Regions from separate parts of the Kribbella sp. NBC_00889 genome, predicted to be linked through region 2. Evidence: riboswitches for the same ligand, from Rfam matches in the RefSeq annotation. Region 2 holds a riboswitch; the other holds the start of a gene.
The links. A riboswitch is a leader RNA that binds a small molecule or an ion and turns the genes downstream of it on or off. The one in region 2 is predicted to bind S-adenosylmethionine.

Region 1: another riboswitch for S-adenosylmethionine. It lies ahead of OG817_RS19320 (aminotransferase class V-fold PLP-dependent enzyme); the one in region 2 lies ahead of thrC (threonine synthase).

What each region holds. Positions count from the first base shown of each region.
Region 1 is NZ_CP108783.1:3,954,056-3,965,318, reverse strand. Features, by position in the region: gene OG817_RS19325 (prolyl oligopeptidase family protein) at 1-1,296, shown strand, start outside; gene OG817_RS19320 (aminotransferase class V-fold PLP-dependent enzyme) at 1,308-2,672, opposite strand; SAM riboswitch class IV at 2,689-2,802, opposite strand; gene OG817_RS19315 (hypothetical protein) at 2,945-3,661, shown strand; gene OG817_RS19310 (DinB family protein) at 3,667-4,191, shown strand; gene OG817_RS19305 (DUF6351 family protein) at 4,263-6,353, shown strand; gene OG817_RS19300 (DUF4184 family protein) at 6,473-7,261, shown strand; gene OG817_RS19295 (DNA translocase FtsK 4TM domain-containing protein) at 7,335-9,965, shown strand; gene OG817_RS19290 (hypothetical protein) at 9,967-10,533, shown strand; gene OG817_RS19285 (helix-turn-helix domain-containing protein) at 10,653-11,263, shown strand, end outside.
Region 2 is NZ_CP108783.1:6,364,606-6,375,868, forward strand. Features, by position in the region: gene OG817_RS31110 (hypothetical protein) at 1-683, opposite strand, end outside; gene OG817_RS31115 (hypothetical protein) at 700-1,110, opposite strand; gene OG817_RS31120 (LLM class flavin-dependent oxidoreductase) at 1,195-2,169, opposite strand; gene OG817_RS31125 (mandelate racemase/muconate lactonizing enzyme family protein) at 2,431-3,546, shown strand; gene OG817_RS31130 (dihydrodipicolinate synthase family protein) at 3,555-4,517, shown strand; gene OG817_RS31135 (hypothetical protein) at 4,584-5,807, shown strand; gene OG817_RS31140 (zinc-dependent alcohol dehydrogenase family protein) at 5,903-6,928, opposite strand; gene OG817_RS31145 (VOC family protein) at 6,942-7,322, opposite strand; gene OG817_RS31150 (ubiquitin-like small modifier protein 1) at 7,378-7,653, opposite strand; gene thrC (threonine synthase) at 7,650-8,909, opposite strand; SAM riboswitch class I at 8,923-9,063, opposite strand; gene OG817_RS31160 (cation:proton antiporter) at 9,135-10,361, opposite strand; gene OG817_RS31165 (DNA-3-methyladenine glycosylase family protein) at 10,389-11,263, opposite strand, start outside.

The DNA.
Region 1 (11,263 bases), 2.4 Mb from region 2:
CCGGCGACCCGGCTCTGGGTCTTCCCGATCACGTCGGACGGCCTCGGCGATCCGGTCAAGGTGGTGGACGAGTTCACCGACGAGATCGCGTTCGTACGGATGTCCGGTGATCAGCTCCTACTGCGGACCGACCGGGACGCGTCTCGCGGTCGCGTGGTGCTCTCCTCGCTGGACGGTACGTTCACCGATCTGATCCCGGAGGGCGAGGCGACCCTGCAGGCGGTCCGCGGTACGGCGGCCGGCCTGACGACCCTCACACTTGTCGACGCACAGCCGGTGCTGACGCTCTACGCGCTGGACGGCTCCGGTGCTCGCGTTGTCGACGTACCGGGCGGGGGAGTGGTCGGTCTCAACGCGTCGCCGGAGTACGACGAGATCTTCGTCGGCCTGTCGACCACCACTGATCCCACACTGTCGTACGTCGTGTCGGCCGAGTCGGGCTCTGTACGTGCGTTGCCAGAGCTGGTCCGTGGCGGAGGCGGCTTCACTCCGCCATCGGTCATGGTGACTCGCCGGATCGCGCCGGGCCGCGACGTGCCGTACTTCCTGATCACTCGCTCCGACCTGGACTTCTCACAGCCGCGCCCGACTCTCATGTGGGGGTACGGCGGTTTCCGCATCCCGGTCCTGGCCGACTACCGGCCGGGTTGGCCGGCGTGGCTCGCGGCCGGCGGAGTGCTGGTGATCGCCAACCTGCGCGGTGGTGGTGAGTACGGCAGCGACTGGCACGACGCCGGGCGGCTGAAGAACAAGCAGAACGTGTTCGACGACTTCATCGCCGTGGCCGAGCACCTGCGCGACACCCGCGTGACCACTCCGGAGCAGCTGGCGATCCACGGCCGCAGCAACGGCGGTCTGCTCGTCGGTGCGGTGATGGCGCAACGCCCCGACCTCTTCGCGGTCGCCCTGCCGGGCGTGGGTGTCATGGACATGGTGCGCTTCCACCTGTTCACCGTGGGAGCCGCCTGGGCCTCCGACTTCGGGCATCCCGACGATGCGTCGCAGTTCGAGGACCTGCTGGCCTACTCGCCGCTCCACAGTCTGCGGGACGGTACGGCGTACCCGCCGACGCTCGTTGTCACCGGTGACCACGACGATCGCGTCGTGCCGTTGCACAGTCACAAGTTCATCGCGACGCTGCAGCATGCCCAGTCCTCGGCCGCACCGATCTTGACTCGGATCGAGGTCAACACCGGCCACGGCTTCGGCAAGCCCGCTGCAATGGTCGCGTCGGAATGGGCGGACCTACTGGCGTTCGCTGCTCACCATGTAGGTCTCGTAACTCCTGAGCAGTAGGAGGCGGGTCCTCACCAGATCGGCGGTGCCTGGAGGTCGCGCGGGTCTTCAACGGGTTGACAGCCGTGGGCGGTGTCCTCGTACTCCGTCCGCGGTCCGCTCGTGGCAAGCGTCCGTACGGCGTTGACGAGGCGGTCCACGTGCTCACGCGTCGTACCGAGGCCGAGGCTCGCGCGGACGGCGGTGCCGTGCTCGGGGGAGCCGGCGAGCAGGTGGCCGACCAGGGGGTGGGCGCAGAACTTGCCGTCGCGCACTCCGATGCCGTACTCCGCACTGAGTGCCGCCGACACGAGTGTCGAGTTCAGCCCGGCGATCGTGAAACAGACAGTGCCGACGCGGTCCGTGTCCTCAGCGAAGATCGAGTACGTCGTGACGCCGGAGAGCTGGGCGAGACCGGTGCGGAGCCGGGCGAGCAGACTGCGCTCGTGCTGCTCGATCGCGTCGCGGTGCTTGGTGATCGCCGCACACGCGGAGGCCAGTGCGATCGCGCCGATGACGTTGGGGGAGCCGCCCTCATGGCGTGCCGGGCCGGTAGCCCAGACCACGGTGTCGCCGGTGACTGTGGTCGTGGCGCCGCCGCCGTACAGGTAGGGGTCGGCGGCGTCGAACCAGTCCGCGCGGCCGATGAGCACACCGGCGCCGTACGGGGCGTAGAGCTTGTGGCCGGACAGTGCGACCCAGTCGACGTCCAGCTTCTCGATGTCAACGACGCGGTGCGGCGCGAGCTGGGCGGCGTCCAGGCAGACCCTGGCTCCGTGGGCCTTGGCTACTGCGGCGATCTCCGCGATCGGGAAGATCTCACCGGTGACGTTCGATGCACCCGTGACCACGACCAGCCGCGGGCCTTCGGGCGCGGCCCGGAGCGCGTCCGCGACGTCCGTCACGGCCTCGGTCGGGGAGCTCGGCGCGGCGAGGCGGACGGTCCGCTCGGCCGGCCAGGGGAGGAGCGCGGCGTGGTGCTCGGACTCGAAGACGATGACGGTCACGTCTGCGGGCACCACATGTGCGAGCAGGTTCAGCGCGTCGGTGGTCTGGCGGGTGAAGATCACCTGGTCGTCCGCGCGGGCGCCGACGAAGGCATGCACCTCGGCGCGGGCCTGCTCGTACCACTGCGTGGTGATGCGGGATGCGTAGCCGTTGCCGCGATGCACCGACGCGTACGACGGCAGTGCGGCCTCGACACTGGCGCGGACCGACTCCAGACACGGCGCGCTGGCCCCGTGGTCGAAGTTCGCGTAGTCCGTCACCCGGCCGTCGGCCAGCGGGACCAGGAGGTCCGAGCCGACGGTGGCCGGGACGCTGCCGGTGGCGAGCCGGGCGACGGTCGCCCGCGGGGTCGCCGTACTGGCAGGCTCGAGGATGGAGAGGATCGACATGGTGCTGCTCCCAGGAAGTCCGCGCTTGCCGAACGGGGTATCCGCACGGCCCGGTCTTCACCCGGGGCACCCCACCGCGGAGGAGGGTTGCCGGCCAGCAAGCCGGGGCTTGACGCTGGCACTCATGACCTGCCGAGAACGGTAACGAACGGGCCACGATCGACGCCAGCCCTGATCTCGCGATGTGAGATCGCCGCACGCATGTTGAGACACGGTCCGGACCGCAACCTTTCGCGCGGCTGTTGCGTCCGACCGGGCGGGAGGTGGTGGGGATGTGGTGGAAGAAGGCGAGCTGTCCGGTCCGCAGCGTGGAGCAACTCTGGATCGAGGAGAACCTCGACTGGTTCGTCGCCGAGTTCGGTGACGAGCTCCTGCGCCGGCCGGTGGTGGTTCCCGAGGAGTCGTGGTTCCCGGCCGGGTACAGCGGTTCGGAGGACGACGTACGGGCGGTGTTCCGGACGTTGTGCGATCACGTGGAGGTGCCGGCGGACCGAGTCCGGCTGGACCTCGAGCCGGATGAGCCCGACGAGCTCGTCGCGAACCTGGGGCTGAACTCCGAGTCGTCCGGGGCGGCGGCGCACTGGCGTCAGCGCGACGGCGTCACCGTGGTGACGGTGGACATGAAGCAGGCGCAGCGGCCGGTGGCTCTGGTCGCGACCATGGTCCACGAGCTCGGCCACGAGCGGCTTCTCGGCGAGGACCGGATCGATCCGGACCGGCGCGACGGCGAGCCGCTGACCGACCTGTTCACGGTCTTCGTCGGCTTCGGGATCTTCAGCGCGAACGCGTCCTTCGAGTTCTACCGGACCCATACCCACTACCGGACCTCCAAGCTCGGCTACCTGACCGAGGCCATGTACGGGTATGCACTCGCGCGGTACGCCTGGCTGCGCGGCGAGACCGAACCGGCCTGGGCGGAGCGGCTCGACACCAATCCGCGCGAATGGATGAAGCAGGGGCTGCGCTACCTGGAGGCTGGTGTTGGATAGGGGCCATGACGACGGAGTGGACAGCGCCTGACGTAGACCGGCCCGACGGTTCGCTGACCGCGCCGGAACGCGAGCTCCTGCAGGGGTATCTGAACTTCTACCGCACCACGCTGCTGCTCAAGTGCGCCGGTCTGACCGCGGAGCAGTTGGCCGAGCGCCCGTCGCCGCCATCGAACCTCTCGCTGCTCGGACTGATCCGGCACCTGACCAAGGTCGAGCGCATCTGGTTCCGCATCCACTTCGCCGACGAGTCGCCGGCCGAGCCGCTGTTCGCGCCCGAGCTGGGCAAGGACGCCGACTTCGAACTGATCGATCCGGCCGAGGCGCAGGCGGCGTACGACGGTCTGATCGCGGAGTGGAAGCTGTCCGACGACGCGGCCGCCACGCGGTCGCTCGACGATCGCTTCACCTTCGGCGGTACTGAGTCGACGCTGCGGATGATCTACATCCATCTCGTCGGGGAGTACGCGCGGCACTGCGGTCACGCCGACCTCGTCCGTGAGCAACTGGACGGCACCACCGGCGCCTAGTGGTCCACTCGAATCTGGAAATCGATTGCCTTGACCTTCCGGTCTGCATCGCGCTGTGATCGACTCGTCGCATGAAGCGACCGACCGCCCTCGTTCTGCTCCTGATCGCCGTACTCTCCAGCCTGCTCGCGGTGCCCGCGCACGCCGCGGGTGTCCGGTTGGAGGTGCTCTCGTCGCCACGACCGGACATGGTCAGCGACGGCAACGTGCTGGTCGGGGTCTACGGCCCGGACCTCGACCGCCTCACCGTCCGGCTGGACGGGCGCGATGTCACCGACGCCTTCGCCCGGACCGGTGATCACCTGACCGGCCTGGTCGACGGCCTCGTGGACGGCCGCAACACGATCACGGCCGACCGCGAGCGGCTGGTGGTCACGAACCACCCGCGCACCGGCCCGATGCTCGCTGGTCCGCACGAGACGCCGTACATCTGTGGGACCGCCGACTTCACCACGCTCGCGAAGGTCAAGCTCGGGCCGCCGACGGATGCGAACTGCTCGGTGCCGACCCGGGTCGACTATCTGTACCGGTCCACGATCGACCGCTCGCTGAAGGTGCTGCCCTCGGATCGGCCCGCGGACCTCGCGACCACGACCACCTCGGACGGCCGGACCGTGCCGTACATCGTCCGCGTCGAGACCGGCGTGATCAACCGGTCCATCTACGAGTACGCCGTACTCCACGACCCGGCGGCAGGCGAGCCGGACGTGCGGCACGCGCCGACCGGCTGGAACGGCCGGCTCGTCTACACCTTCGGCGGCGGCTGCCCGGGCGGCTGGTACCAGCAGGGCAGCGGCACCGGCGGCATCAACGACGACCTGATGCTCGGTCGCGGGTACGCCGTCGCGTCGTCGAGCCTGAACGTGTTCGGTGTCAACTGCAACGGGGTGCTGGCGGCCGAGACGATGTCGATGACGCGGGAGCACATCGCCGAGACCATCGGCGTACCGAGGCAGACCGTCGGCTGGGGCTGCTCGGGTGGGTCGTACCAGGTGTTCCAGATCGCCGACGACTACCCGGGGCTGCTGGATGGCATCGTCGCGTCCTGCGTGTTCCCCGAGGTCGGGTTCGCGACGCTGCACACGATCACGGACGCGCTGCTCCTGGACCACTACTTCCAGTCCGCGACGGGCTGGACCGACGAGCAGAAGCGGGCCGCGGCGGGCTTCGGCAAGGTCGGCACGATCGCCAACCTGGCCGGCGCCGGGCGCCGCATCGATCCGCGGGTCTATTGCCCTGGGCAACTTCCGGTGGAGCAGCGGTACGACCCGGTGACGAATCCCGGCGGCGCGCGCTGTGACGTCTACGACCACCAGGTGAACGTCTGGAGCAAGGATCCGGCCACCGGCGCGGCGCGACGTCCGCTGGACAACGTCGGCATCCAGTACGGCCTGGACGCGCTGAACTCCGGCAAGATCACTGCGGACCAGTTCCTTGACCTGAACCGGGCGGTCGGCGGCTTCGACACGGACGCGAACTTCGTCCCCGCCCGGACTGTTGCGGATCCGGCGGCGATCAGTACGGCGTACCGGACCGGGCAACTGATCAACGGTGGCGGGGGACTGGCGAGTACGCCGATCATCGACTACCGGCAGTACTGGGACGAGTTGCCGAACGGCGACATCCACCTGATCTTCCACTCGTTCTCGCTGCGGGAGCGGCTGCGCAAGGCCAACGGTGATGCGGCCAACCAGGTGATGCTGGTGCAGGCCGGCGACGCTCCGGGTGGATTCAGTACGACGAACCCGGTGCTGGCCGACGCACTGACGGCGCTGGACCACTGGATGGACGCCACGGACGCTGACACCCGGCCCGGCTCGTCGCACGCGCGGTTGCTGCGCAACAAGCCGACGTCATTGGCGGAAGCCTGCTGGAGCCCGCAGGGCGAGAGGATTGTCGAGACGCAGGTCAACGGCATCGGCACGACCCGGTGCAACACCTTGTATCCGGTGTGGCCGGCGCCGCGGCAGGTGGCCGGGGCATCCGTTGCCAACGACGTCATCAAGTGCCGGCTCCACCCGCTGACGCCGTCGGACTACAAGGTGCCGTTCGCTCCAGCTCAGAGGGAGTCGCTGCGGCAGGCGTTCCCCAACGGTGTCTGCGACTGGAAGGCACCCGGCGTCGGCCAGCAGCCGCTGGCTGGAAGCTGGCCCACCTTCTGACCTCTGGTCTTCTTAGTGTCCTGAGTCGGAAGTTCGACGGCGCTTTCGGCGCCCAGGCACGCACCTGAACACCGACATCGCTCGCCGAACTTCCGACTCAGGACACTAGGCTGCGGGACGTGCCGTTCACCCTCGCGCATCCCGCAGCCATCTTGCCCCTGGTCCGACGTCCTCTGGTGGTGTCGGCCCTGGTGGCAGGTGCGGTGGCGCCCGACCTCTTATACCTCGACCCGATCTACAGCTTCGCCACGCAAGGGATCAACGGCAACTTCACGCTGACCCTTACGCACAAGCTGTCGTCAGGCCTCTGGCTGGACCCGCTCCTGGCTTTGATCCTGCTCCTGGCCTTCCAGGTTGTGGTGAAGCGGCCGCTGCTCGCCCTGGCTCCGTCCGGTCTGGCTGCTCGCCTGCCCACCCCCTCCTGGCGCGTGCCCTCGACGGCTGTCCTGCTCTGGACGGTCGTGTCGGCGGTGATCGGCGCCCTGACGCACGTCCTCTGGGACTCGTTCACCCACTACGACGGCTACTTCGTCCGCCGGTACCACTCGTTCTTCGCGGCGCAGGTGACTGGTGCGTGGGACGTCAACCGCATCCTGCAGTACGTGAGCACCGTCGGCGGCTGCCTGATCCTCGCCGTCTGGCTCTACCGCTGGTACCGCCGGGTCGACGTACAGCCCGTCGCCACGCACGACCACATCCCGTCATGGGTCCGGTACGTCGTACTGGCCGCGATGGTGCTCATCGGCCTGGCCGGGGCCGTCGTACAGCTGAGCAGGGCGGACCTCGTCGGCGAGGCGGCCGCCCGGTCGATGCTGACGGGGGTCGCCTCCGGGTGCCTGGCGGCGCTCGCCTGGTACGTCGTCCTCTGGCACCTCTTCCGGCTCCGCCGCCGTGTGGCGGCGCTGTGATGCTACGGATGGGGCAGCGTGATCGGCGTGTGACACGTGGGACTCGAGAGGTAATCGGGGTAGCCTGCTAGATATGGCGACCCGCACGTCTTCCCCGGCGCGGGCGCAGAAGTCGGCAGCCAAACGACCGAGTACGGCTCGTTCGGCCGCTGGTGGACGCTCCCGTCCGTCAGGCGCTCAGAAGCGTGGGCAGAGCGCGAAGCGCGGTGGATCCTCCGCCGCGCGGACCAGTACGCCCAAAAAAGGCGGAGCGGGCCCGTTCGCGGCCGCCATGATCGCTCTCGGCCGCGGTGTCGTGAAGATCTGGATCGGAATCGCGCACCTGCTCGGCAGCATGGTCCGCGGCATCGGCCACGGCGCCCGCGACCTCGACCCCGAACACCGCCGCGACGGCGCCGGCATGTTCCTGATCGGCCTGGCGGTCGTGGTGGCCGCCGCCATCTGGTGGAACCTCCCGGGCGCGGTCGGTCATGGCATCCGGACCGTCGTCGGTGGCAGCGTCGGCATGCTCGGCTGGGCCGTGCCGCTGCTGCTGCTCTTCGTCGCGGTCCGCACGCTGCGTCACCCGGACCGCAACGGTCCGGCCGGACGTCAGGTGATCGGCTGGACCGCCGTCTCGCTCGGCGTACTCGGCCTGGTCCACATCGCCAACGGCCTGCCCCGTCCCGGCAACCCGGCCGACGCCTCGCTGCAGGACGCCGGCGGCGCGATCGGGTACGTCGTCTCCTCACTGCTCTCGGACCTGCTCACGCAGTACGTCGCCGCGCCGCTGCTGGTCCTGCTCGCGATCTTCGGTGCGCTGGTGATCACAGCGACGCCGGTCTACGCGATCCCGCTCCGCGTCCGCGCGGCGTTCGACGTACTGATGGGACGTACGGCGCTGCCCGAGGACGCTCCGTCCGTCGCGGCGGCCTCGACCGACGACACCGTGCGGTTGACCCGCAAGGAGCGCCGGGCCAAGGCTGCCGGCCTCGACGAGGACGGGGAGCCGACGATCAAGCCGTACGACTCGCCGGTGCTCGAGGGACGGGAGATCTCCAAGCGGGGCCGCAAGGCGAAGGCCGCGCCGCCGTCGGAGGACGACGCGTACGACGTCGATGTGGATGCCGCCGCGGCCTCCGCCGGTGCCGCCGTCACGGGCCCTGTGGCTTCGGCGAAGAAGACGCCGGAGGCGCCGCCCGAGCCGCCGCCGCACACGCCGATCCCGCAGCGCGTGGAGCAGCTCAGCCTGTCCGGCGACATCACCTACACGCTGCCCGACGGCCAGATGCTCAAGCCGGGTTCGGTGCACAAGGCGCGGACCAAGGCGTCCGACCAGGTGGTCGACCGGCTGACCGAGGTGTTCGAGCAGTTCGGCATCGACGCGCAGATCACCGGCTACACCCGCGGTCCGACAGTGACCCGCTACGAGGTCGAGCTCGGCTCGGCGGTGAAGGTCGAGAAGGTCACCGCCCTGTCGAAGAACATCGCTTACGCGGTGGCATCGGCCGATGTGCGGATCCTGTCGCCGATCCCAGGCAAGTCCGCGATCGGCATCGAGATCCCGAACACCGACAAGGAGATCGTCAGCCTCGGCGACGTGATCCGCTCGGCGACCGCCCGCAACGACCACCACCCGATGGTGGCCGGGCTGGGCAAGGACGTCGAGGGCGGCTTCGTGGTCGCGAACATGGCGAAGATGCCGCACCTCTTGGTCGCGGGTGCGACCGGCTCGGGCAAGTCGGTGTTCGTCAACTCGCTGATCACCTCGGTCCTGATGCGGGCCACGCCGGACGAGGTGCGGATGATCCTGGTCGACCCCAAGCGGGTCGAGCTGAACCACTACGAGGGCATCCCGCACCTGATCACGCCGATCATCACCAACGCCAAGAAGGCGGCCGAGGCGCTGCAGTGGGTCGTCCGCGAGATGGACATGCGGTACGACGACCTGGCCGCGTTCGGGTTCCGGCACGTCGACGACTTCAACAAGGCGGTCCGCGGCGGCAAGGTGAAGCCACCGCCTGGCAGTGAACGCGTGCTGACGCCGTACCCGTATCTGCTGGTGATCGTCGACGAGCTCGCCGACCTGATGATGGTCGCCCCGCGCGACGTCGAGGACTCGATCGTCCGGATCACCCAGCTGGCCCGTGCCGCCGGCATCCACTTGGTGCTCGCGACTCAGCGGCCGTCGGTGGATGTGGTGACCGGTCTGATCAAGGCGAACGTCCCGTCCCGGCTGGCGTTCGCAACCTCGTCGCTGGCCGACAGCCGCGTCATCCTGGACCAGCCGGGTGCGGAGAAGCTGGTCGGTCAGGGTGACGGCCTGTTCCTGCCGATGGGCGCGAGCAAGCCGATGCGAATCCAGGGCGCGTGGGTGACCGAGTCCGAGATCCACGGCGTGGTCGAGCACTGCAAGACCCAGCTGGAGCCGACGTACCGCGAGGACGTCACCGCCGTGGCCGGGCCGAGCAAGGATCTCGACGACGAGATCGGCGACGACCTCGACCTGGTCGTGCAGGCGGCCGAGCTGATCGTGTCGACGCAGTTCGGCTCCACGTCGATGTTGCAGCGTAAGTTGCGCGTCGGCTTCGCCAAGGCGGGCCGCCTGATGGACATCCTGGAAAGCCGGGGAGTCGTGGGACCGAGCGAGGGGTCCAAGGCGCGCGACGTACTGGTCAAGCCGGACGATCTAGAGGACTTCATCGCGACCCTGCGAGGAGAGTGACGTGACCGCCGCAAGTGCGCAGCCCCGGACCGATCGCTTCGACGTGGATCCCAGACCGGTGCCGTTCACCATCCGTTCCTCCCAGAAGGTGCACGGGGGACTGGCGCTCGGCGCGGCCCTGGTCGCGGTGGGCTTTGCCGCGTCCGCCTCCACCAGCCCGACCGGCGTACTGCGCTGGATCGCGGCCGCCGCGTTCGCCGTACTCGCCGTGATCTGCGCGCGGGCGTTGACGGTCGGGGACATGCTGGTCGCCGACGATGTCGGGATCCGGTTGCGAATCGGCAACGAATGGATCGGGACCCGGTGGGAGGACATCGACCAGGTGACGGTGCTGAAGCGCCGCCATCCGCTCGACGACGGCCGGATTGCCGTTCATTTACAGGATCCTGGGCCCATCCTTGGTGCGATGCCGAATTCCAGTCGCAAGAGAACTGATGCGAATCGGCGGTTGACCGGCTCGTCACTCGCGGTACCGTTCGGGTTGACGGCACGCCCGTCGAACGGGGAAGTGGTACAGGCACTGCACATGCTGGCGGATGCCAGATGTCCGGTCAGGGAACAACTCTGAGTCTGGCGTGACCCCGTCGCACCAAGGCCGTTGACTTGATGTCGAGGGTCCTAGCCGTCGGCGAAGACGACGTCGACGGCCCGAGCAACCAGTCGGGCGATGGAGAGGACGGTGGGGACGTGAGCATCGGCAGCGAGCTCACGGCGGCCCGCGTACGGGCCGACATGACGATCGAGCAGCTGAGTGCCGCTACCCGGATCAGAACCGGGCTGCTCGTCGCCATGGAGGCCGACGACTTCTCTCGCTGCGGTGGGAATTTCTACGCCCGCGGGCATATTCGGTCGATCGCCCGCGTGGTCAAGGCCGACCCCGTGCCGCTGCTCGCGGCCTTCGACGCCGAACACGCCGTCGAGGAGGAGAAGTCCCGCCGCGAGGAACGTGCCGTGGTCAAACGGCCCTCGCTGCATCCGGCCCGCCCGCGCTGGGCGGTTGTGGTCGGCGCGATCCTGGTCGGTCTGATGGGCTGGGGCATGGTCCGCCTCTTCACGCTGCCCAGCGACATCGAGGCCAACGCGTCAAAGACCGCCAGCCCCACGCCGGCCGTGACCACGCCGGTGGCGCCGAAGCCGACTCCCACGCCGACGCAGAAGGCCACCCCCAAGCCGCCGCCGGTCGCCACTCACGTGAAGCTGGTGCTGACCGCGAAGGGCGACGGCTCGTACGTCACGTTGCGGAACAGCAAGGGCAAGCGCCTCTTCCAGGGGATGGTCGGTCCCGGCGTGACCCAGAC
Region 2 (11,263 bases):
GCGGCCTGGTACGCGGCCCGCTCGCCGGCCTCGTCGATCTCGACCGGCAGCGGGTCGGCCGCCAGTCGCAGTGGCCAGTCGGCCGGACTGAGCCGGGGCCGGACCACGAACCACAGGACCGCGGCGAGGGCGAGGATCGCCACCACCAGGACCGGCAGGAACCATGGGACGTCCCGGATGGTGTCGGTCAGGTCCAGCTGGGCGATGTGGATCCAGTACTCCTGCGGCAGCTTGATGAAGATCCAGATCCCACCGGCCACCAGCACCCAGAACCGGAACGAGTAGCGCAGCGGATTGCGCCGGGCGCGGACCATCTCGTAGGCGATGAAGAAGTACTCGAACGTGTTCGGGAACACCATCAGCAGGAATCGGGCGCCGCTGAGTTCAAAGGCCACCACGCCGACCTGCCGGTAGAAGAACAGGAACCGGCTGACCTTGACCGCCGCATGGTTGGTCCAGTTGCGCAGGCTGGCCAGATAGGCGACGGCCAGATAGAACACGTCCATCGCCTTGTCGTAGCTCTGGTAGTTCGGCGGGTCGAAGCCGAAGGCCTGGAAGATGGTCTGGTCGACGCCGTCCAGCAACAGGCAGGCGACGATCGCGGGCAGCGGGTAGCGCGGGATGAGCAGCGGCAGGAGGAACCGCGCCAGCACCACCGTCCAGAAGACAACGTCGACGCTCATGTCCGCAGGGACCCGGTCAGGTGTTGATCATTCTCGGCCGGGTCAGGGCCCAGATCACCCAGACGTCGAGGGCGATCAGCAGCAACGACCACACCGGCGCGTAGGGAATGAAGAAGAAGTTGTCGATCGCGCTCAGGATCGCGAGGACCAGCGCTGTCACCCCGGCCCAGGTGGCCCGGTAGAACAGCCCGAAGCCCGCCACCACCATGAGCAGGCCGAGGAGCAGGTGGATCCAGCCCCAGGCCGTCGTGTCGAGGTGGAAGGCGTACCCCTGGGCGGTCACGAAGTACCGGTCGTCGATGATCGCGGCGAGCCCGACGATCACCTGGAACGCGCCGAGCAGGACCATCATGGTCGCAGCGAACATGACACCGGTCATGGCGAACACGGACTGCTGTCGCCGGTCGTTGGTCTCTTCCTGGGTCATCTGCGCCCACCCCTCAGTGGTCGGCCACCCCCGAATGGGTGCCGAGTGCTCATCGAGACTAAGCGCGCACAGGCGGTCAAAGGATCATCCGACTTGGATGATGTCCCCGAACGCTTCGATCGAGCGGAGTACGTCGGCCTGCGGCATACCGGGCGGCTGGATCCGCAGGATGATGCCGTCGGCACCCATCTCCTCGTAGTGCGCCAGTCGCTCGGCGCACTCGGCCGGGGATCCGATCACGCTGCGTGCGGCGATGTCGTCCCAGCCCTGCGTGTAGCGGCTCACATCCGTCGAGGTGCGCTTCCAGCCGGTGTAGGCGTCGTACAGGTCGCGCAGCGGCTCCTCCAGCGCCTGCCGGGCGTCCTGCGAGGTCGGGGCGCAGAAACCCTCCCGGCAGAGGATCACCTCGGCACCGAGCGTGCCCTCGCCGCGCGGGTACGACAGGTACTCGGCGATCTTGTCCGGCAGGTCGGAGTCCAGTTCGTTGAACGACGTGGTCCAGCCGTCGCACATCCGCGCGGTCCGCTCGAGGACGGCGGACACCCGGCCGCCGTTCCACAGCCGCGGCCGCGGGCTCTGCACCGGACGCGGCGAGAGGTACGCCTCCTGGATGCTGGTGAACTTGCCGTCGTACGAGACCTCGTCCTCGGTCCAGAGCCGGGTGACGATCTCCAGGCACTCCTCGAACCGCGCGACCCGCTCCGGCTGGGTCACGCCGTACAGGGCGAACTCCTCCGGCCGGTAGCCGAGCACGAAGCCGGCGGTGACGCGGCCGCCGGACAGTACGTCGAGGTGCGCGAGTGTCTCGGCCAGGACGACGGGGTGGTAGAGCGGGGCAACGATCCCCGCGGTGGCGATCCCGATCCGCTCGGTCTTCGCCGCCAGCCAGGTCAGCGAGCTGAGGATCTCGTGGTACCCGGGCCGGTGCAGGTGCCGTTCCCCGAGCACGATCCACTCGAACCCGGCCTGCTCGGCCAGCCGCGCCTGCTCCACCGCGTCCGCCAGCAAGGGCCGCTCGCCGGGGGTGCCGTAGAGGTTCAGATAGAGACCCAGCCGCATCGGGGGTGCCACCTTCCGTTGACAGAGAGCGCTCGCGGTATTTACGGTCTTGACCGTAAATGCTTTCGCGTCAGATTGCGACCCTAAGCCTCGATCCGTGGATCCTGGCAGCAGCGAGCAGGTGCTCGGCGGAGTGCAGCGCAAGGCGGAGGGCGAGGCTCGGAGTGGGGTTCTCCGTGCCTTGTCCTCCAACGCAGCGATGTGCCCGCCGAGTGCCGCGCAGCGCGGCAGGGTCCACGGATCGAGGCTGAGGAGCCGGAATTGAGTGTTGCATCGCATCCGGTCGGGGTGCCCGCCGGGACCGGCTCGGGGCCGATCAGCGCGATCAAGACCCGAGTGGTGAGCGCGCGGTACCGACGGCCGTTCCGGATCAGCAGCGGGACCAGCACGGAACTGGTCAGCCTGGTCGTCGAGGTGCACACCTCCGACGGTGCCGTCGGCATCGGTGAGACCTCACCGATGACGGCGTACACCGGGGAGACGCTGGCCGGGGTCACCGCCGCGATCGAGGAACATCTCGCCCCGGCTCTGATCGGCCACGACCCGCTCGACCGGGCCGGGGCGCATGTGGTGATGGACACAGTCCTGCGCGGTCAGCAGGTGGCCAAGTCCGGCCTCGACATCGCGCTCTTCGACCTGGCCGGCCGGATCAGTGGCTGGCCGGTGCACACGCTACTCGGCGGCAGCGTCCGGGACCGTGTGCAGACGACCTGGGTGGTCGGGCTGGGCACGCTGGACGAGATGGCGGCCGAGGCCGCCGAGTACTCCGCCAAGGGCTTCAGCCACCTGAAGGTCAAGGGCGGCCACGTACCGGCCGACGACCTGGAACTGATCCGCGCGGTCCGCTCTGTCATCCCCGCCGACGCCGAGCTGTGTCTCGACGCCAACGAGGGGTACGACGCGACCGCGCTGCCGTACCTGGCGAAGATGGCGGACGCCGGTCTGACACTGCTGGAGCAGCCGCTGCCGCGCTGGGACCTGGACGGCCTGGTCCGGCTGCGGGAGCGCCTCGACGTACGGCTGATGGTCGACGAGAGCATGCACTCCCTGCACGACGCTCTCGAGATCGCCCGCCGCGGTGCGGCCGACGTACTGAACATCAAGATCCTCAAGGTCGGCGGACTGCACCGCGCCCTGCAGATCGCCAACGTGGCCGAGGCTGCCGGGCTGGCGGTGAAGGTAGGCTCCATGCCGGAGCTGGGCGTGGCCACACTGGCGGCGGTTCACCTGGCCGCCGCCGTACCGGGTGCCACTGTCGCGGCCGATCTGGTCGGTCCGCTGATGGTGCACGAGGATCCACTCGCTCCGACCGTCTTTGCCGACTGTGACGGCTGGATCGACGTACCCAAGCGACCAGGCCTCGGCCACGACGTCTGAGAGGTCCCATGCACGCACTCGTCTCACGGCTCCGCGGCACGCTGCTTCCCGCAGTCGTCACTCCGATGTCCACCGAGGGTGTCGTCGCGTACGACGTACTGGCCTCGTACGCGGGTGCTCTCGCTGCTCAGCCGATCGGCGGGCTGGCCGTCTGGGCTCACACCGGGCGGGGGCTCTACCTGACGGCAGCTGACCGGTCCAAGGTGTTGGAGACGTGGCGACAGGCGACGGACCTCCCGATCGTCGCGGGGGTCGGCGTACCCAGGTCTGAATCGGCTCAGAGCCTGCAGGAGGCTTCCGACGCGACTGTGGCGATGGCACAGCAGGCGGCGGCGGGTGGAGCCGATGCGGTGATGGTCTACCCGCTGGCTGCTCTCGGGGACCTGCCGGACGGGCATGCGCAGGCAGTGGCACTGCACGAGCGCGTGGCGGCCGAGAGTGGGCTGCCGCTGGTCGGCTTCTACCTGCATGGGGAGGCGGGCGGGTACCCGTACTCGCCTGAACTGATCCGCGACCTGCTGAGCCTGGACTCCATGCTCGGGGTCAAGACGGCCACTCTGGACCGCGCCATCGGCTGCCAGGACGCCATCTGGGCCGGACGCGGCACTGGCAAGCTCCTGATCACTGGCGAGGACCGGATGTACGGTCCGTCGTTCATGTGGGGCGCTGACACGGCCCTGGTCGGGATCGCCGCGGCTCAGGTCGAGCTGTCGGCCGCCGTACTGCGGACTTGGACGTCAGGCGACCACAGCGGCTTCCTGACGGCCTCCGAACGGCTGGACCGCTTCGCTGCGGCGACCTTCTACGCACCTATCGAGGGCTACGTGCAGCGGATGCTCTGGGCGGCCGTGTGGGAGGGCCTGATCCCGGAGGACGCGGCCCATGACCCCTCCGGGCCGGAACTGCCGGCGAGTGAGCGCGACCTGGTGATCCGCTGCCTCGAGGAACTCAGCCACTATCCTGCGATTTAAGGGCCAGACCAGAAGTCTTCGAAGGAGTGCCGTGCAGATGAGCTCAGCCCCTGGCGCGGTGGCCTGATGGCCCTCACCGTCGGCGTCGTCGGCCCCGAGGACCTGGTGCAGCGCGTCATCGCCGTCGGTCCGCCGAGCGGCGCGAATCTGCTCCCACTGCCCTACCGGCACGAGACCGAAGCGGTCGAACTGGTCGAGCAGGCACACGAGAAGGTCGACGCGCTGCTGTTCACCGGCGTCGTGCCGTACACGATCGCCATCGGGGCCGGCGTGATCGACCGGCCCGCGATGTATGTCTCGTACGACGGCGCCACGCTGCTGCGTGCCCTGGTCGAACTGCTTCGGCTCGGTCACAACGTCACCCAGTTCTCCATCGACACCCTTCGCCGCAGCGAGGTGATGGAGACACTGATCGAGGCCAAGCTCCCGACCGACCAGATCCAGGTGCTGCCGTACCGGCCCGGCCTGACGTCGGACGACATCGTCGAGTTCCACCGGGCCGCGCGGGACAAGCACGACACCAAGGTCGCGATCAGTTGCCTCGGCTCCGCGTTCCACCTGCTCGAGAACGAGATGCCCTCGGTCCGGCTCGCACCGTCGCGGTACTCGATCCGGTCGACGTTGCAGGCTCTGGTTCTGACCACGACCGGCCAGCACGTCGGCGACGCGCAGGTCGCGCTCGGCATCATCGACCTCCCCGAGCCGGACGACGCCCTGGCCGCCGACCTGATCACGCTCGGCGGCAGCCTGGCCGCACTCCCCGACGGCCGGCACCTCGTCGTCACCACCCGCGGCCTGCTCGAGCAGGCGACCGAACAGTTCTCCCGGATGCCCCTGCTCGACCACCTCGCCGCAAGGCACAGCACGGCGTACGTCGGCTTCGGCGTCGGACGTACTGCGGCCGAGGCCGAGGCACTCGCCCGTCGCGCGGTCAGCCGGGCGGGCTCGATCGGCACGGTCGCCGGGGTGGTGTCGATGTCCGACGACGTGGAGATCGTGATCGAGCCGTCCGGCGATCACCCGGCCGCCGCACGCGGCACCGAAAGCCTCCCGCTCCTGGCGCGACGGGTCGGCCTCAACACCCAAACCCTGGCCCGAATGCGCGAGCTCACCACCGCCCTCCCCGACGGCCTCACTACCCAAGACGTCGCCGACCACCTGGCCGTCCAGCTCCGCACCGCCCGCCGAGTCCTCAAGCGCCTCGAACGAGCCGGCCTCGCCGACCCAATAGGCAGCCAGCAACACGGCCGAACCGGCCGCCCACCCACCGTCTACCTCATCCGCTTGTAGCCGCCACGCTCCCCCGTCTGCCTGGCTGGCCAATCAGACGGTGGGTTCGCCTATGGCACGCGGTGGGCCAACCCACCCGCTGATGGGTCAGCCCATCAGCGGGTGCCGGGGTGGATGACGGTGACGCCGGCGGGGGTGCCGGTCGACAGGGCGGCCAGGGCGGCCGGAGTTTCGTCGAGGGTGATGGTGCGGGTGATCAGGTCGGCGGGCTTGAGGTTGCCGGTGGCAACTAAGCCGAGCATTTCGGGGTAGGCGTGCGCGGGCATGCCGTGGCTGCCGAGCCATTGGAGTTCCTGGCCGATGAGGCGGCCTACGTCCAGCTGCACTCCGGACGGCAGCAGGCCGACCTGGAGGTGGCGGCCGCGCGGTTTCAGTGCGTGCAGCGCCTGCTGGACGATGTCGTTGGAGCCGAGGGCGTCCATGGTCACGTGTGCCCCACCGAGGTCCCGGATCTCCTGCACGGTGGTCGACCCCGCTTGCAGGGTTTCGGATGCGCCGTACTCGCGGGCGAGCTTCAACGCATCGGGATTGGTGTCGATCGCGATCACCCGCGCACCGAGAGCCGCCGCGATCATGACGGCGGACAGACCGACGCCGCCGCAACCGAAGATCACCACGTTCTCCCCGGCGACCACCTTGCCCACTTGGTGAATTGCGCGGAACGACGTGGCGAAGCGGCACCCGAGGCCGGCAGCGGTCGCGAAGTCCAAGTCGTCGGGGAGCCTGACGAGATTCACCTCGGCGTAGGGCACTGCGACGTACTCCGCGAAGGAGCCCCAGTAGTTGAACCCGGGCTGCAGTTGATTCGGACAGACCTGCTGATTCCCCGCGCGGCACTGCTCACACGCACCACACGCACAGATGAACGGCGTCGTCACCCGCTCCCCGATCTGCCACCCCTGTACGCCGGACCCGACCGCGGCGATCGTCCCGGCGAGCTCATGCCCCGGGACATGGGGCAACACGATGTCCGAGTCGTGTCCCATCCACCCGTGCCAGTCGCTGCGGCACAACCCGGTCGCCTCGACCTTCAGAACGACCGAACCATCCGCCGGCTCGGGCTGCGGAACCTCTTGTACGACGGGCAGTACGCCGTACTCCTCGACAACGACAGCGCGCATGGCGGCATCGTAGTCAGCCCACGCAGAACTCGTTGCCCTCGGGATCGAGCATCACAATGTGGCCGAGTTCGGGGCCGTAGAAGTCCTCCCGCACCTGGGTCGCGCCGAGCTCGACCAACGAGGCGGCCTTCGTGCGCATGCGCTCCGCGGAGGCGGCGTCGCGCTCGCCAGGCCCGGCCACGCGGATGTCGATGTGCAGCCGGTTCTTCGAGGTCTTGGGCTCGGGGACGCGGCCGAAACAGATCGCCGGCCCGACGTCGTCGGGATCGATGATCCCCGCCACGTCCGGCTCGTCGAAGCCGGGCTCGATCACGTAGCCGAGGGCCGCCGCCCAGAATCGCGCCAGCTTCTGTGGGTCGGCGGCATCCCCGCCGATGGTCCATTTCGTCGCCATGCAGGCGACGGTACCGGTGGTTCCGGACGAACGGCGCCCGGAACCACCGGGAAGATCAGCCGCCGGCGACCGCGGGGATGATGGAGACCTGGCCGCCGTCCTTGATCGAGGTCTGCAGGCCGTCGGCGAACCGTACGTCGTCATCGTCGACGTACACGTTCACGAACCGGCGCAGCTCACCCGACTCGTCCAGCACCCGGCCCTTGATCCCGGGGTAGGAGCTGTCCAGCGAGTCGAGCACCTCGACCAGCGTCGCGCCCTCGGCGGACACCTCGGACGCGCCCTGGGTGTAGGGCCGCAGGATGGTCGGGACCCGTACGCTCACGCTCACTGCAGGCCTGCCTTCACGAAGGCGTCGTACGACGCGGGGATGGTCACCTTGGGGCCGACCCGGTCGGCCACGGCGTCGAGCGTCTTCAGCCCGTCGCCGGAGTTGATGATCACCGTCTCGGCCTCGGGGTCGAGCTGACCGGTCTCGATCAGCTTCTTCAGCGTCGCGACCGTCACCCCACCCGCGGTCTCGGTGAAGATGCCCTCGGTCCGGGCCAGCAACTGGATGCCCTCGACCACTTCCTCGTCGCTGACGTCCGCGATCGCGCCGCCGGTACGGCGGGCGACGTCCAGCACGTACGGTCCGTCGGCCGGGTTGCCGATCGCCAGCGACTTCGCGATCGTCGACGGCTTCACCGGCTTGACCACGTCGTGGCCGTCGCGGAACGCCTGCGCGACGGGCGAGCAGCCGGTCGCCTGCGCGCCGTACACCTTGTAGTCGGTGGCGTCGACGAGGCCGAGCTTGCCGAGCTCGGTGAAGCCCTTGTCGATCTTGGTCAGCTGCGAACCGGAGGCGACCGGGATGACGATCTGCTGCGGCAGCCGCCAGCCGAGCTGCTCGGCGATCTCGAAGGCCAGCGTCTTGGAACCCTCGGAGTAGTACGGGCGGACGTTGACGTTGACGAACGCCCAGCCCTCCTCCTCGCCGGCGATCTCCGAGGCCAGCTTGTTCACGTCGTCGTAGTTGCCCTCGACGGCGACCAGGGTGCCGCCGTACACGGCGGTGGTGATCACCTTCGGGCGCTCGAGGTCGTGCGGGATGAACACGACCGAGCGGATGCCTGCTCGGGCGGCGGCCGCGGCGACGGCGTTGGCCAGGTTGCCGGTGGAGGGGCAGGCGAAGACCTTCAGGCCGAGCTCGCGGGTGGCGCTCAGGGCGGACGCGACCACGCGGTCCTTGAAGGAGTGGGTCGGGTTGCCCGAGTCGTCCTTGACCCACAGTTTGCGCAGGCCGAGTTCGCGGGCGAGGTTGCCGGCGTCGATCAGCCGGGTGTAGCCCGGCTCGGTGTTCGGGAAGCTGGCCACGTCGACCGGGACGGGCAGCAGCGGTTGGTAGCGCCAGATGTTCTTGGGTCCGGCCTCGATCTGCTCGCGGGTGATGGCCGGGTAGTCGTACCCGACCTCGAGTGGACCGAAGCACTCCATACAGGCGTAGAACGGACCGAGCGGCGACTTCGCCCCGCAGGCGCGACAGCTCAGGTGCGTACCGTTGCCGAAGGCACCTTCACGGATCGTGTGGGTGGCGGTCAGGCTCATGAGTGAGGTTCCCCTCTCATCTTCCCCGGGAGCCGGATCTCGGCGCGGGACGGATGTGGCACCGTTCCGCCGCGAGGGCCCCGGACTGGGACCTCAACGGGGAGGGTTGCCGGGACGTCAACGGGCCGTTTCCCTCAGTCCCTCTGGATGAGCTCCCCCGAGATTACCCAATCGGGTCCATATTGTGTCTTCACTTCCCAGCATCCGAGACGACCGATCTCAGGCCTAACTCCGCTGTTCCAGAAAGCGCATCACCGGCGTGGCCGCGATGCCATGCAGTACGACGCTCAGAACCACGGTGAAACCGAGCGTCGCCCATAACCACGGCAGATCGGAGCGGAAGTGCGCGCCGACCGCGGCCAGGTAGTAGATCGACGACACCCCACGGACCCCGAAGGCCGCAGTCGCCCAGCGTTCCGACCGGTCCAGCTCCGTGCGCGCGAGCGACAGCCAGGCAACCACTGGGCGCACCACCAGCACGAGCAGTACGCCGATCGCTGCGCCGGCCGGCGTGAGTGGCCTGAGCAGACCGCCGGTGATCGCGACACCGAGGAGCAGCAGCACTCCCCAGGTCAGGATGTGTTCGAGCTCACCGATGAAGTCGTGCAGCTCCTCGTGGAAGTCGTGACGACGCTCGGCCGCCCGGAGCGTGAGCGCCGCGACGAACACTGCGATGAAGCCGTACCCGTGCAGGACCTCGGTGAGGCCGTAGACGCCAAGGGTCATGGCCAGCGCCAGCACCGGCTCGCGAGAGTCCGCCAGGCGGAAGCTCCGCGCCGGCGCCGAGAAGGTCATCCTCCCCAGCAACCAGCCCGCCCCGAAGCCGACGGCGACTCCGATGATCGACTTGCCGACCACGTCCCAAGCCAGCCACTCGACCGGCGAGAAGCTCTTGGTGGCGATGAATACGGCGAGGTAGACGAGCGGAGCGGCCAGACCGTCGTTCAGGCCGGCCTCGGAGGTCAGCGCGAACCGTACTTCGTCGTCCTCGTCGAGCTCGGCGTCCTCCCCGGTGGTCGGCCCGCCGACCTGGACATCGGACGCCAGCACCGGGTCGGTGGGCGCCAGTACGGCGGCGATGAGCAGCGCCGTCGCCGGCGCGAGGCCGAGCAGCCAGCCGACTCCGGTCAGTGCAGCGACCCCTGCGGGCATCGCGACGAACAGCAGTCGCCAGGTGACTCTCCACTGCACCAGGCTGATCGGGCGGTCGATGGCCAGACCGACGCCCATCAGGGCGACGATCACCGTCAGTTCGGCCAGGTGCTTGGTGACCTCGGGTTCCGCGATCGGGCTGAGCTCCCGGTCGCCGACCGCCAGGCCGAGCAGCAGGCCGGCGCCGAGGAACGCGATCGGCGCGGAGACGGCGTACCGACTGAGGAGACGCGGGAGCACCGCGCCGAGCAGCAGAGCCAGCCCCGCCACCAGGTAGAGCCCGTCCCCGTTGATCGTCATGGTGGCGCTCCAGTGCCCCGGTGACAGCTACCTCAAGCGATGGGTCGCGCCGGGGGTGTGCGTGGGCAGGGACTTGCGCGGGCCGTAGCGGGGGTGGCGGATGCCGGCCAGCTCGAGGAGCCGCTGCACCCGGAACCGGTGGCCGCGGTACGGCTCGATCAGCTCGGCGCACCCGTCGTCGTCGAGTTCCTCGCCGATCAGCGCGTACGACACGTCGCGGGACACGTGGTAGTCCGCGAACGAGAAAGCGTCGGCGTCACCGTGCGCCCGCTGCCGCACCTCGGCCGCGGTCCACACCCCGACGCCCGGCAGCGACCGCAGTCGCCGCTCGATCTCCCTCGAGTCCGCCAGCTCCAGCGTCCGCTCCAACGCCTTGGCCCGGGTCGCGGCCGTCACCACAACCCGCGAACGCCGGCCCTCCACCCCGGCCCGCAGCCACTGCCACGACGGGATCTGCCGCCACTCCTCCGGCGACGGCGGGACCATCATCACGCGCCCATCCGGTGTGCTCAGGCCCGGCGCGGGCTCGCCGTACTCACGCAGCAGGAGCCGCCAGGCCCGGAACGCCTCCTTGCCCGTGACGACCTGCTCGATCCCCGCAGCCGCCATCGCCTCGAACACCGCCCGCGTCCGCGGCACCCGAACGTGCGGGAACCGCCGAGCCGCATCCACCAGCGCCCCGTGCTCCGGCAACGGCTCGAACCCGTCCCAACTGTCCGCCTCGCCCAGCAACTCCGGCACCCCGTCGAGCACCCAGGCCGCCCCCGGCCCCCACGCCTCCGCCTCGACTTCCCCGGCGTACGGCGTCAGTCGCAGGAGCACCGGCCCGTCCGGCGTCCGCGTCGCCCGCCAGACCGTACGACGACCACTCTCGAAGTAGTACGCAGGGTCGCCAGGCCCCT